Regions from separate parts of the Arthrobacter sp. Y3223151 genome, predicted to be linked through region 3. Evidence: riboswitches for the same ligand, from Rfam matches in the RefSeq annotation. Region 3 holds a riboswitch; each other region holds the start of a gene.
What was found. A riboswitch is a leader RNA that binds a small molecule or an ion and turns the genes downstream of it on or off. The one in region 3 is predicted to bind S-adenosylmethionine.

Region 1: it holds a riboswitch for S-adenosylmethionine, as region 3 does, so the genes downstream of both, AC5RUP_RS00705 (flavin reductase family protein) here and AC5RUP_RS03700 (LLM class flavin-dependent oxidoreductase) in region 3, are expected to answer to the same signal.
Region 2: it holds a riboswitch for S-adenosylmethionine, as region 3 does, so the genes downstream of both, AC5RUP_RS12960 (bifunctional o-acetylhomoserine/o-acetylserine sulfhydrylase) here and AC5RUP_RS03700 (LLM class flavin-dependent oxidoreductase) in region 3, are expected to answer to the same signal.

What each region holds. Positions count from the first base shown of each region.
Region 1 covers NZ_JBNHGI010000001.1:143,062-147,265, forward strand. The annotation lists gene AC5RUP_RS00690 (amino acid ABC transporter ATP-binding protein) at 1-338, shown strand, start outside; gene AC5RUP_RS00695 (hypothetical protein) at 603-815, shown strand; gene AC5RUP_RS00700 (prephenate dehydratase) at 902-1,771, shown strand; SAM riboswitch class IV at 1,919-2,033, shown strand; gene AC5RUP_RS00705 (flavin reductase family protein) at 2,086-2,592, shown strand; gene AC5RUP_RS00710 (aldo/keto reductase) at 2,643-3,632, opposite strand; gene AC5RUP_RS00715 (alpha/beta hydrolase) at 3,768-4,204, opposite strand, start outside.
Region 2 covers NZ_JBNHGI010000009.1:83,103-87,306, forward strand. The annotation lists gene AC5RUP_RS12945 (PDR/VanB family oxidoreductase) at 1-19, shown strand, start outside; gene AC5RUP_RS12950 (CPBP family intramembrane glutamic endopeptidase) at 125-904, shown strand; gene AC5RUP_RS12955 (VOC family protein) at 990-1,631, opposite strand; SAM riboswitch class IV at 1,858-1,972, shown strand; gene AC5RUP_RS12960 (bifunctional o-acetylhomoserine/o-acetylserine sulfhydrylase) at 2,040-3,365, shown strand; gene metX (homoserine O-acetyltransferase MetX) at 3,446-4,204, shown strand, end outside.
Region 3 covers NZ_JBNHGI010000001.1:769,847-774,050, forward strand. The annotation lists gene AC5RUP_RS03690 (acyl-CoA dehydrogenase family protein) at 1-200, shown strand, start outside; gene AC5RUP_RS03695 (APC family permease) at 215-1,660, shown strand; SAM riboswitch class I at 1,763-1,852, shown strand; gene AC5RUP_RS03700 (LLM class flavin-dependent oxidoreductase) at 1,941-3,362, shown strand; SAM riboswitch class I at 3,435-3,526, shown strand; gene AC5RUP_RS03705 (methionine ABC transporter ATP-binding protein) at 3,640-4,204, shown strand, end outside.

The DNA of each region.
Region 1 (4,204 bases), 630 kb from region 3:
AGTATCCGCATCAGCTCTCCGGCGGACAGCAGCAGCGGGTCGGCATTGTCCGGGCCCTGGCGCTCAAACCCTCGCTGCTGCTGTTCGACGAGCCCACGTCCGCACTGGATCCCGAACTGGTGGGCGACGTGCTGCACGTGATCAAGGAACTGGCTGACGAGGGCTGGACCATGGCCCTGGTCACCCACGAGCTGGCCTTCGCCCGTGAAGTGGCCAGCGAAGTGGTGTTCATGGACGGCGGCGTGGTGGTGGAACGCGGACACCCCGAACAGGTGCTGCGCGAACCGCGGGAGGAGCGCACCCGGCAGTTCGTCCATCGGCTGCTGAACCCGTTCTAGGACCGGGTCCGCCCCCGGGTGCCCCCGCCCTCCCCGCTGCAGGCTCCCTGCACCCGCGGCGGTCCCGCCGGCACCGGCGTTCGCCGCACCCCCGCCATGGCAGGAGTGGCGCACGCCACGCCGGTGGAAAATTCATCTGATGTCATCTGGGATGGCAGAATGTAAAGTTCCATGCACCGTTCCGCATGGCAGGCTCGTTCCGGCCGGAAGCTTCCATCCCGCGTTTCTCCTGCGCGGAAACCTCCGGCCACGAAAGGCAGAACCATGGCCACTTCCCTGGCTACCAAGTCGTTGACCGCACAGACGGCTTCCGAAGCGCACGATCTCCTGAATGCTGCGGTCGAAGAGCTGCAAAAGCTCGCCGCCATCGACGGCGATTGCGGCATCCTGGTCACGCGCACCGGCCCCGGGCAGTTTACGGTGGAGCTGAGCGACGACGTGCCCTACGGCATCACCCAGGAATCGCATCTGTACTAAGCGGTTGGCGGGCCGGTCAGGTTATGTGACGCCGGCCGGTTGCCCGGAATGAAGCGCGGGCCCGCCCCGGTGGGATAATTTCGCCCATGGCTGCTGCAATTGCGTACCAAGGTGAACCCGGCTCGAACTCCCACATGGCTTGCCTGGAAGTGCGCCCCGGTTGGGACGCGGTGCCGTGTGCCAGCTTCGAGGATGCGTTCGCTGCCGTCACCGGCGGCGAGGCCGAACTGGCCATGATCCCCATCGACAACTCGATCGCCGGCCGGGTGGCGGACATCCACGCGCTGCTGCCGAAGACCACCCTGCAGATTGTGGAGGAATTCTTCCTGCCCATCCGGTTCAGCCTGCTGGGCGTACGCGGGGCCACCGTGGAGCAGGCCCGGGAGGTGCACAGCCACATCCACGCCTTGGGCCAGTGCCGCAAGCTGATCCGCAGGCTCGGGCTCACTCCGGTCATCGCCGGCGACACCGCGGGTTCGGCCCGGGAGGTGGCCGAATGGAACGACCCGACCAAGGTCTCCCTGGCACCGCCGATGGCCGCCGAACTCTACGGTCTGGAGGTTTTCGCGGAAAAGGTCGAAGACGATCCGACGAACACCACACGGTTCGTGGTGCTGGCCGACCGCCGGCCGGTCCCGTCCCGCGAGGAACTTCCCGGTCCGGCGGTGACCAGCTTCGTGTTCCGCGTGCGGAACGTGCCGTCGGCGCTCTACAAGGCGCTGGGCGGTTTCGCCACCAACGGCATCAACATGACCAGGCTGGAGAGCTACATGGTCGGCGGCGAGTTTGCCGCCACCATGTTCATGGTGGACGTCGAAGGCCACCCGGACGATCCTGCCATGGTCCACGCCTTCGAGGAACTGGACTTCTTCACCACCGAGATCCGCCTCCTGGGCGTTTACCCGGCGCATCCGTTCCGGCGGCAGACCGTGCGCGCCGGCGCCGCCGCACAGTAGCCGTGGCGGCGGCCGCCCGTGGGCCGCAGCCGTAGCGCCGCAACCGTCGCGGCAGCCGTCGCGCGGCTGCCGCCGGTAAAACGCTGCATTTGACGAACTGTTACCGGCGTTTGACCCAGGCCCTTCCCCGCTCTTAGCGTGGAGGCGAATCAAGAGCGCCAACTTCACAGCCCTGGCTGGTTGGCCGGCAACCCTCTACCGTAGCGGGGTGCTCCAGGTGATGATTCGGCCCGCCGGGTATGTCGGCAGGCAAGTACGCGTATCCACCCGCAGCAGCTCGGCCGCAGCGGATGCGCCCAAGCCCCAAGGACGCCATGTCGCTACACCATGACCTGACCCCCAACACGTTGCGCTCAGCCTTCGGCCGCTTCCCCTCGGGCATCGCGGCGCTGTGCGCGATCATCGACGGCGAGCCGCAGGGCATCGTCGCCTCCTCGTTCACCGTGGGCGTCTCCCTCGAGCCGCCGCTGGTGATGTTCGCCGTGCAAAACACCTCACGGACCTGGCCGCTGGTCCGCCGGGCCGACCGGATCGGCGTCTCGGTCCTCGGCACCGGGCACGACGGCGTCTGCCGCCAGATCGCGTCCAAGAACGGGGACCGCTTTGCCGGCCTGAGCCTGCACGGCACGGACGACGGCGCGCTTTTCCTCAACGACGCGGCGCTCTGGCTGGACTGCTCGGTGCACCAGGAAGTCCCGGCCGGGGACCACCACGTCGTGCTGCTGCAGGTGCACGGCCTGTCCACGCACGACGGCACGCACGAGCCGCTCGTCTTCCACGATTCCGCATTCCGCCGGTTGGAACAGCCGGCCTTCGTCTAGGACGCTTGGTCCCGGCCCAGCCGGCAGCGGGCTGGGCGAGCCGCGGGCAGCTACGGCAGCGGCCTGCCGCGGGCCGCCACCCACAGGGAGTACCACTCCTCGCGGGTCATCGATGCTCCAACCGCCTCCGCCTCGGCACAGGCCCGGATCCGGTCCGGGCTGCTGGTGCCGACGACCGGCCGGATGCCTGCCGGATGCCGCAGCAGCCAGCCCAGCACCACGGCTTCGGGCGGGCAGCCCTTGTCCCGGGCAAGTTCCGTGACCAGGGCTGCCGTTGCATGGTCGGCCGGGGGTGTGGCATCCGCGGGCGCGGAAGCATCCGGTGTCGCGGCCTCCGCTGCCGCGCGCCCGCTGTACCGGCCCTGGGCCAGTGCGCCCCAGGCCTGCAGCTCCACTCCGTGGGCGGCGCAGTATTCCAGGGTGCCGTGCGGGAAGCTGATCCCCGTTCCCTCCGGGTGGTTCACCAGCACCCCCGACTCCAGCCAGTCGCGTCGGTACAGGCTCATTTCCAGCTGGTTCACCGCCAGCGGTTCATCCAGCGCCGCCTGCAGCCAGCGCATCTGTTCGCCGGACATGTTCGAGACACCAAGGCGGCGGACCTTCCCGGCCATCCGAAGCTCGTTGAAGGCCGCGGCGATCTCTTCGGCCGGCGCCAGCGGATCCGGCCGGTGGATCAGCAGCGTATCCAGGTGATCGGTGTGCAGCCGGCGCAGGCTCTCGTCGGTGCGGGCCAGGATCGCTTCCCGCGAGGAGTCGTAGTGCCCGACCAGGCCGGGGACCGGCAGCCGGATGCCGCATTTGCCCTGCAGCCGGATCGAGTCGCGCAGCTCGGGACTTTCCGCCAGCACCCGCCCGAATGCGGCCTCGGCCTTGCCGTGGGCGTAGATGTCGGCGTGGTCGAACGTCGTGATCCCGGCCTCCAGCGCCGCCGCCACGGCCGCATGCGCGGCCGACACATCGGCCGCTTCCAGCGGCCCGCTCCCCCAGCCACCGCCCAACCCCATGCAGCCGAAAATGAGGCGCGATCCGGCGTCGTCCATTGGTAGTTCCCCCTTCGCTGGGCAGGTTTCCAGCGTACGACGGCGGCGCCCGGGGAGGCATCGGCGCCGGCCTGAGGTGATGCAGCCACCGAAGAACACACCGCGCAGCGGGGCGCCGGTTCAACTCCGGCCGCATCAGCCGGTGTGGCGGCGGAGGAACGCCACGCTGCGCTCCAGCACCTGCCACGCCGCTTCCAACTCCAGGTTGAACTGGAACTGGTGCCCCAGGCCGGCCTCGGTTTGGGGGAAGGACTCCTCCACGGCCGCGCCCTTGATCCGCAGCGCTTCGACCAGCCCGAGCGAGTGCGGCAGCAACGGGTCGGTGTTGCCCGCGGAAACGAAAGCCGGCGGGTAGTCGGCGCCCACATGCCGGGCCACGGAGGCCAGCGCGACGTACGGACGCTCCAGATAGTCCTTGGCCCCGGTGTAGGACCACAGCACCGTGCGCAGGTAGTTCTGGTTCCCGGCCTGGTCCGCCCCGGCGAGCGAGAGGTCGTACGCCCCGCAGTGCAGCAGCACCGCGCGCAGCCGTTCCGGCTTCATGGGCGAGGCGATGCCCAGCCTTTTGGCAT
Region 2 (4,204 bases), on a different contig from region 3:
CCTGCTGCTGGACTTGTAGCAGGCAGTCGCCCCGGCGCGGGCGCGGGCCACGGGAGGAGCCGCGCACGGAACGGAAGCGCCCCCGGCCGATGACTCCCGCGGTTCTGTTGGCAAGATGGAGGTTATGGACAAGCAGAAGGTCGCCGCCGAAAGCACGCGGCGCACGGTCAGGTACTACCGGGCAGAGGTACTGATTGTCCTCGGACTCTCGCTCGGGCAGTCGGCGGTTTATGCCGTCGTGAACCTGCTGGAAAAAATGACCCGCGCTCCGCTCGCCTCGCAGACGACCACGCTGAACCCGGTGCTGAACGAGCGGGAGCTCTTCGATTTCGTGTACCAAATGCTCGGCATCGTCTTTGCGCTGGTGCCGGTGGCTCTGGTGCTGTTTTTGATGACCGCTCCCGGCCGGTCGGCCTTCCGCACGATCGGGTTCACGTTCTCCCGGCCGCGGCTGGACTTCGGCCTGGGCTTCCTGCTCGCGCTGGTGATCGGTGTCGGCACGCTGGGCGTTTACGCCGCCGGCCGGTCCCTGGGTATCACCACCGCCATTGTCCCGGCGGCCCTGGACGAATACTGGTGGACGGTTCCGGTGTTGGTCCTGTCCGCGCTGCGGCATGCGGTCCTCGAAGAGGTGGTCATGGTGGGCTACCTCTTCAACCGCTTCGCGAAGTTCGGCTGGGGCATCTGGTCCGCGATCTTCGTCAGCGCCGCCCTGCGCGGGACCTACCACCTCTACCAGGGCATCGGGCCGGGCATCGGGAACTTCCTCATGGGCCTGGTCTTCGGCTACGCCTATACGAAGGTGAAGCGGGTGATGCCGCTGGTGGTGGCGCACGCGCTGCTGGATATTGCCGGTTTCGTCGGCTACGCGCTGCTGGGGCCGGCCATCGGCATCGGCACCTGAAACCGGCCGGGCAGCGAAGCGGCGCCCGGTCTTGCGATCCGGGCGCCGCTGAGGCGATCGACGACGTCGACCCTCCTTGAAAGACTTACAGTTCGACGATCCCGTTGGCGGTTTCGAAGCGGACGGACAGGATGCCCGGCGTACCGTTCGGTGCCGTCCAGGCGACCTTGACGTCGTCCAGCAGGCCGTCGACCGGAGTGCCCAGCCAGTCCGCCACGCGCTCGGAAGAGCCGGCGATGGTCAGGCCGATCAGCTTCACCGTGGCGGGGCGGGCGTTGGACGGGTGCAGCGGTTCGGTGCCGTCATCCCAGCGCAGCATGTAGGGCACCTGCGGGTCGGCGATGAGGCCCTTGATCCCGATCTGCTGCCAGCTCAGTTCCTGCCCATCCGGGAACTTGCGGTTGCCGGGAACCGCGTGGCGGCCCAGCCGTTCTTCGAACGGGGTCAGGTCGTCGACCGCCACGCACCAGCCCATCCAGCCGCCGCCGGCTTCGGAGCGCGCCCGCACGGCCTGTCCGAAGGGGGCTTTGTCGGAAGCGGGGTGGTCGAGCACCTCCACCACCTCCAGGTAATGGTGGTCGGTGAGGGGGAAGATCATATTGCGGGTGCCGAAGCGGGGGTGAACCCCGCCCTTGACGGCGTCGATGCCCAGGGCTTTGGCGATCCGCTCTGAGGTGGCAGCCAGACCGTCGGGTTCAGCAGCATAAGAAACATGGTCGAAGCGCATGGCATTATCTTGGCACTTTGTGAACCCGCTCTCGACTTAGGGTGACCTAAGTCACTCAGCTTGCGGCTCGTGCAAGGCGCGCCGTTCCCGGCAGCAATTCCGCCGTGCCCGGCACGCCCCGGCAGCTTGAAGTGCGGACGGTCGGACAGACGGTCCGGAGCTGGGTGCCCAGTCATAAGGTGTCATATTGTTGCGGCCGCCGGCCTGTCTGCGGAGACTGGAGGCAGGTCATGAGTGCCAGCGCAAAACCCCGGTTTGCTGGCCGGCAACCCTCCAACCGCGGTGGGGTGCCCCGGGTGAAGACCAGGCAGCCGCCACAAGGCGGTGCGCAAGCGCGGGTCACACCCGGGACAGACATGCCGGCACGGCCGGATCCCGGATGGCCCCTTCCAGTGAAGGAGTTGCACCATGTCCAATGCCGATTGGTCCTTTGAAACCCGTCAGATCCACGCAGGGCAGGAGCCGGACGCCGCCACGGGCGCCCGCGCACTGCCGATCTACCAGACCACCTCGTTCGTGTTCCCCAGCGCGCAGAGCGCGGCCGACCGGTTCGCCCTGTCCGAATTGGCGCCCATCTACACCAGGATCGGCAATCCCACCCAGGAAGCGGTCGAGACCCGGATCGCCAACCTGGAGGGCGGCGTCGGCGCCCTGCTGCTGGCCTCGGGCCAGGCCGCGTCGACGTTCTCCATCCTCAACCTGGCCGAGGCCGGCGACCACATCGTGGCCAGCCCCAGCCTGTACGGCGGCACCTACAACCTGCTGCGCACCACGCTGCCCAAGTTCGGCATCGAGGTCACCTTCGTCGAGGATCCGGACAACCTGCAGCAGTGGCGCGATGCCGTCAAGCCGAATACCAAGGCGTTCTTCGGCGAGGTCGTCTCCAACCCGCGCCAGGACGTACTGGACCTGGAGTCGGTCAGCGCCATCGCCCACGAAAACGGCGTGCCGCTGATCGTGGACAACACCTTGTCTACCCCGTACCTGATCCGCCCGATCGAGTGGGGGGCCGACATCGTGCTCCACTCGGCCACCAAGTACCTCGGCGGCCACGGGACGGCGATCGGCGGCGTGATCGTTGACGCCGGAACGTTCGATTTCGCCGCCGACCCGGAGAAGTTCCCCGGGTTCAACACGCCGGACGACACCTACAACGGGCTGGTCTTTGCCCGCGACCTCGGCGTCAACGGCGCTTTGGGCGCCAACCTGGCCTACATCCTCAAGGCCCGGGTGCAGTTGCTGCGCGACCTGGGGTCCGCCATCTCGCCGTTCAATGCGTTCCTGATTGCCCAGGGGCTGGAGACGCTGAGCCTGCGCGTGGAGCGGCATGTGGCCAACGCGCAGAAGGTGGCCGAATTCCTGGAAGAGCACGACGACGTTGCCTCCGTCGCGTACCTCGGCCTGCCCTCCAGCCCCTGGTACGAGCGCGGCCGCAAGTACGGCCCGAAGGGGACCGGCGCCATCGTCGCGTTCGAAATCAAGGGCGGCATCGAGGCCGGCAAGCGCTTTGTGGACGGCCTTGAACTGCACTCGCACGTGGCCAACCTGGGCGATGTGCGCTCGCTGGTGATCCACCCGGCGTCGACCACCCATGCCCAGCTCTCGGCCGCGGAGCGGGTCGCGGCCGGGGTGACCGACGGGCTGGTCCGCCTGTCGGTGGGCATCGAGAACGTCAACGACATCATCGCCGACCTGGAGGCCGGTTTCCGCGCCGCCAAGGGCGCGGACGACTAGGCAAGCAGGTAGAGCGCAGCGTGACGATAGTGCAACCGCAGGAACTGGTGGAACAGGCGACCGACGGCATCCTGCGCCGGATGCCGGTTGGTGCGCTGGAGTTGGAAGCCGGCGGCTATCTGCCCGAGGTGTTCCTCGGCTTTGAAACCTGGGGCACCTTGAATGCGGACGCGTCCAACGCCGTCCTGATTCAGCACGCCCTGACCGGCAGCACGCATGTCGCCCGCGGCTGCTCGGACGAGGATGGCTGGTGGGACGATCTGGTGGGCCCCGGTGCCACTATCGACACGGAGCGCTATTTCGTAGTGGCCGCCAACATGATTGGCGGCTGCTACGGTTCCACCGGTCCCTCGTCGCCGGCGCCGGACGGGACGCCGTGGGGGTCACGCTTCCCGTTCGTCACGATCCGCGATTCGGTCCGGGCCGAGGCACGGCTGGCCGACGCGCTGGGCATCCGGCGCTGGCACACGGTGCTCGGCGGGTCGATGGGCGGCGCCCGCGCGCTTGAATGGGCGGCGACGTTCCCGGAGCGCACCGCCCGGTGCGCCGTCCTGTCGTGCGGCGCCGCGAGCACCGCCGAGCAAATTGCCTTCGCGCAGGCGCAGGTCGCGGCCATCCGGCTGGACCCGCACTTCGCCGGCGGCGACTATTACGGGGGTCCCGCGCCCGAGGCGGGTCTGGGTATCGCCCGGCGCATCGCGCACATCAACTACCGCTCGGAGCCGGAGCTGGAGTACAGGTTCGGCCGCAAGCCGCAGGCGGAGGAGCAGCCGTACGGCGGCATCACGCCGTCCGCCCGTGGCCGCTATGCCGTGGAGAGCTACCTCGATTACCAGGCG
Region 3 (4,204 bases):
ACTGGCGCAACGCCCGCACCGTGGCGACGCACAACCCGTTCATCTACAAGTCACGGATCGTCGGCGACTGGGAGGTCAACGCCGCCGAACCCCCGTTCGTCTGGACGATTGGCGAGGCCAATGCCGACGCCGCCCTTCAGCCACACAGTGACGCAGCCCGTCAGCCACACAGCCCCGCCGCCCGTTCCGCGGCCGTCTAGGAGGAAGGCAAACCATGTCTGTTTCCAACCTCCAAACCCTCGCGGCTCCACCAGCCGATCCCGTCAACGGAGCCACACCGCGGCTCTCCGGCCGGCTGGGCGTCGCCAGTATCGTGCTCATCGTGCTGGCCGCCGCGTCGCCGCTGGGCGTCATCGGCGGAACCGTCCCGCTGGCCATCGCCAGCGGCAACGGCGCCGGCCTGCCCTTCATCTACCTGCTGGCCATGGCCATCCTGCTGTTGTTTGCCGTCGGCTTCACCACCATGACACCGCATGTGCCAACGGCCGGCGCGTTCTTCAGCTACGTGCAAAAGGGACTCGGCCGCCGGGCGGGCCTGGGGGCGGCCTTCGTGGCACTGCTCTCCTATCTCGCCCTGGAGGCGGGTGTCTACGGACTCTTCGCGCCGGCCGTTGACGAAGTGGTCCGGGCCTACGGCGGCCCCGAACTGCCCTGGTGGGTATGGGCGGCCGCCGCACTGGCAGCCGTCGCTTGGCTGGGGCACCGCAACATCGAACTCTCCGGCAAGGTGCTGGCCGTGCTGCTGGTCGCAGAGGTGCTGATCGTGCTGGTCCTAGACGCCTTCATCATCTTTGGCGGCGGCGGACCCGAGGGCCTGTCCACCGGTTTCGCCACCCCGTCCACCGTGCTGTCGGGGGCGCCCGGAATCGCGCTGCTGTTCGCCATCCTGAGCTTCATCGGCTTCGAGGCCACCGCCGTCTTCCGCGACGAAGCACGCGACCCGGACAAGACCATCCCGCGGGCCACCTATCTGGCACTCCTCGTGGTGGGCGGTTTCTACGCGCTGTCCAGCTGGCTGCTGATCAGCGTCTGGGGCGATGCCGGCATTGTCCAGAAGGCCACGGATGCTCCGGGCACGCTGCTCTCGGAAACCACTGCGCTCTATCTGGGTACGGCCAGCAGCCATGTGATCCAGGTGTTGCTGGCAACCAGCCTCTTCGCCTGCATCCTGTCCTTCCACAACATCGGGTCACGCTATTTCTTCCAGCTGTCCGGGCAGGGCATCTTCCCCGCCAAGCTGTCCGCAACCCACGCCCGGCACCGCTCCCCGCATCTGGCCTCCGCAGCGGCCAACGCGGTGGTGGCCCTGTTCCTGCTGGCCGCGGTCGTGGCCGGGTGGGACCCGATCGTGCAGTTCTACACTTGGTTCGCGGGCTTCGCATCGCTGGGGATCGTGGTGCTGATGACGCTGACCAGCGCCGCCGTCCTGGTCTTCTTCCGGAGAACCGGCGCGCCGGTCCGGGACTGGAAGCGCTCCGTCGCCCCGGCGCTCGGTTTGATCGGGCTGCTGGGGATCCTGGGGCTGATCCTGCAGAACCTCCCCACCCTGGTGGGCAACAGCGTGCCGCTGGCGATCGCCGTCGTCGTGCTGATCCTGCTCTGCTTCGCATCCGGAGCAATAGTGGGGGCGAAGAGGCGGGAGGGCGCACCGGCGTCGTAATTCATACCCCGCGTGAGGGCGAGCGCACCGGCGTCGTAATTCTTACCTCGCGTGACGGCGAACATTTCCCTCCGGGACGCCCCCGGGTGTCAAATGGAGGGGTACCCATCCAGAGCGGCCGAGAGACCTGGCTTGTTGACGCCGCAGCAACCCCCTCCCTGAGGAAGGTGCTACCGCCAGGACCGATGGAGAAGCTCGATCTCTCGTTGGTCTTCCGTTGGCAGTCGCATGCCCAACGGAGGACCGGCGCGGGCTCTTCTCATCAGAAAAGGAGCCTGACATGACCGTGAACAACCCGCAGCCCAACCCCCGGCGCCAGATTCGTTTCAACGCCTTCGACATGAACTGCGTGGGCCACCAGTCGCCCGGACTGTGGCGCCACCCGCAGGACAAGTCCGCCAACTACAACACCATCGGCTACTGGACCCACTTGGCCAAGGTGCTGGAAAAGGGCCTCTTCGACGGCCTGTTCATCGCCGACGTGCTCGGCACCTACGACGTGTTCGGGTCCTCCAACGAGACCACGCTGCGCGCCGGCACCCAGGTCCCGGTGAATGATCCGTTCATGCTTGTCTCGGCCATGGCCGCGGTGACCGAGAACCTCGGCTTCGGCCTCACCGCCGGCACCGCCTACGAGCACCCGTACCCGTTCGCCCGCCGCCTGGCCACGCTGGACCACCTGACCAACGGGCGGGTCGGCTGGAACGTGGTAACCGGTTACCTGCCCTCGGCGGCGCGCAACATGGGCCAGGAAGACCAGCTGGAGCACGACGAGCGGTACAACCACGCGGACGAATACCTCGAGGTCATCTACAAGCTGCTCGAGGGCTCGTGGGAGGACGACGCCGTGGTCAAGGACGTCGAGACCGGCGTCTTCACCGACCCGGCCAAGGTCCACGAGATCCGGCACGAGGGCAAGTACTTCAAGGTTCCCGGCATCGCGATCACCGAGCCGAGCCCGCAGCGCACCCCGGTCATCTTCCAGGCCGGCGCCTCCAAGCGCGGCACCGAGTTCGCCGCCGGAAACGCCGAGGCGGTGTTCGTGACCTGCCCGACCAAGGAGATGCTCGCGGCGTCGGTGAAGAAGATCCGCGACGCCGTGGAAGCGGCGGGCCGCGACCGGTACGACGTGCGCATCTACGCGATGCAGACCGTGGTGACCGGACCGGACACCGCCACCGCGCAGGCCAAATTCGAGGACTACAAGTCCTACGCGGACATCAACGGCGCGCTGGCGCTGATCTCCGGCTGGATGGGCATCGACCTCTCCACCTACGGCCCGGACGACGTGATCGGCGGAAACGTGAAGTCCAATGCCATCCAGTCCTCGGTGGAGACGTTCCAGAAGGCGTCCGGCGACAGCGGCAAGCCGTGGACCATCCGCCAGCTGGCCGAATGGGTCGGCGTCGGCGGTTTCGGCCCGATCACCGTCGGCTCCGGCGCGGAGGTGGCCGCCAAGCTCGTGGAGTGGGTCGACGAGACCGACGTGGACGGGTTCAACCTGGCCTACGCCATCACCCCGGGCACCTTCGAGGACATCGTGGAATTCGTCGTGCCGGAGCTGCAGAAGCTGGGCGCCTACCCCACGGAGTACGCGCCGGGGACCCTGCGCAACAAGCTCTTCGGCCGCGGCGACAAGCTGCCGGAGAACCACCGGGCCGCCGGCTTCCGCCTGCAGAACGCGCTGGCCCACCGGGTGTAGGCACAGCAGAACCATCTGAACAACGACGCCGGTGCGCCGCCCCTTCAGGGGGGCGGGCACCGCCGTCGGCAAGAACCATCCAGAGCGGCCGAGAGATCTGGCTCGATGACGCCGCAGCAACCCCGGCAAATGCCGCACGGTGCTAACGCCAGAACCGATGGAGAACCCGGGCGGACCGGAACCGGCCGCGCCATGCCGGCGCGCCGTGATCGGCTGTGCCCCGGGGCTCCCTGACCTTCAGGAGCAGCATGAAAAGTTATGCCGCGGGTGGCCCGCAATGATTGAAATCCGCAATCTGCACAAGAGCTACGACACACGACGCGGGACGGTCGAGGTGCTCAAGGGCATCGACCTCACCATCGAGCAGGGGGCGATCACCGCCGTCGTCGGCCCGTCCGGCGCCGGCAAGACGACCCTCTCCCACTGCATCTCCCTGCTGGAGAAACCGACCTCCGGCCAGGTGCTGGTGGACGGCCGTGACCTCTCCGCCCTGTCCGGGCGGGCCTTGCGCGGCGAACGCCGCGCCATCGGCACGATCTTCCAACACTCGGCGCTGCTGCGCCGGATGACGGTGGCGGAGAACGTGGCGCTGCCGCTGCGCAACCTGGGCGTGGTGCACTCGCAGATGGAGGACCGCGTGGCCGAACTGCTGGACCGGGTGGGCCTGCTGCAGAAGGCCGGCGCCTACCCCGGCCAGCTGTCCGGCGGCCAGAAGCAACGGGTCGGCATCGCCCGGGCGCTGGCACTTCGCCCCCGGATCCTGCTCTCCGACGAATCGACGTCGGGCCTGGACCCGGAATCCACGCAGCAGATCCTGGACCTGCTGGACGACGTGCGCACCG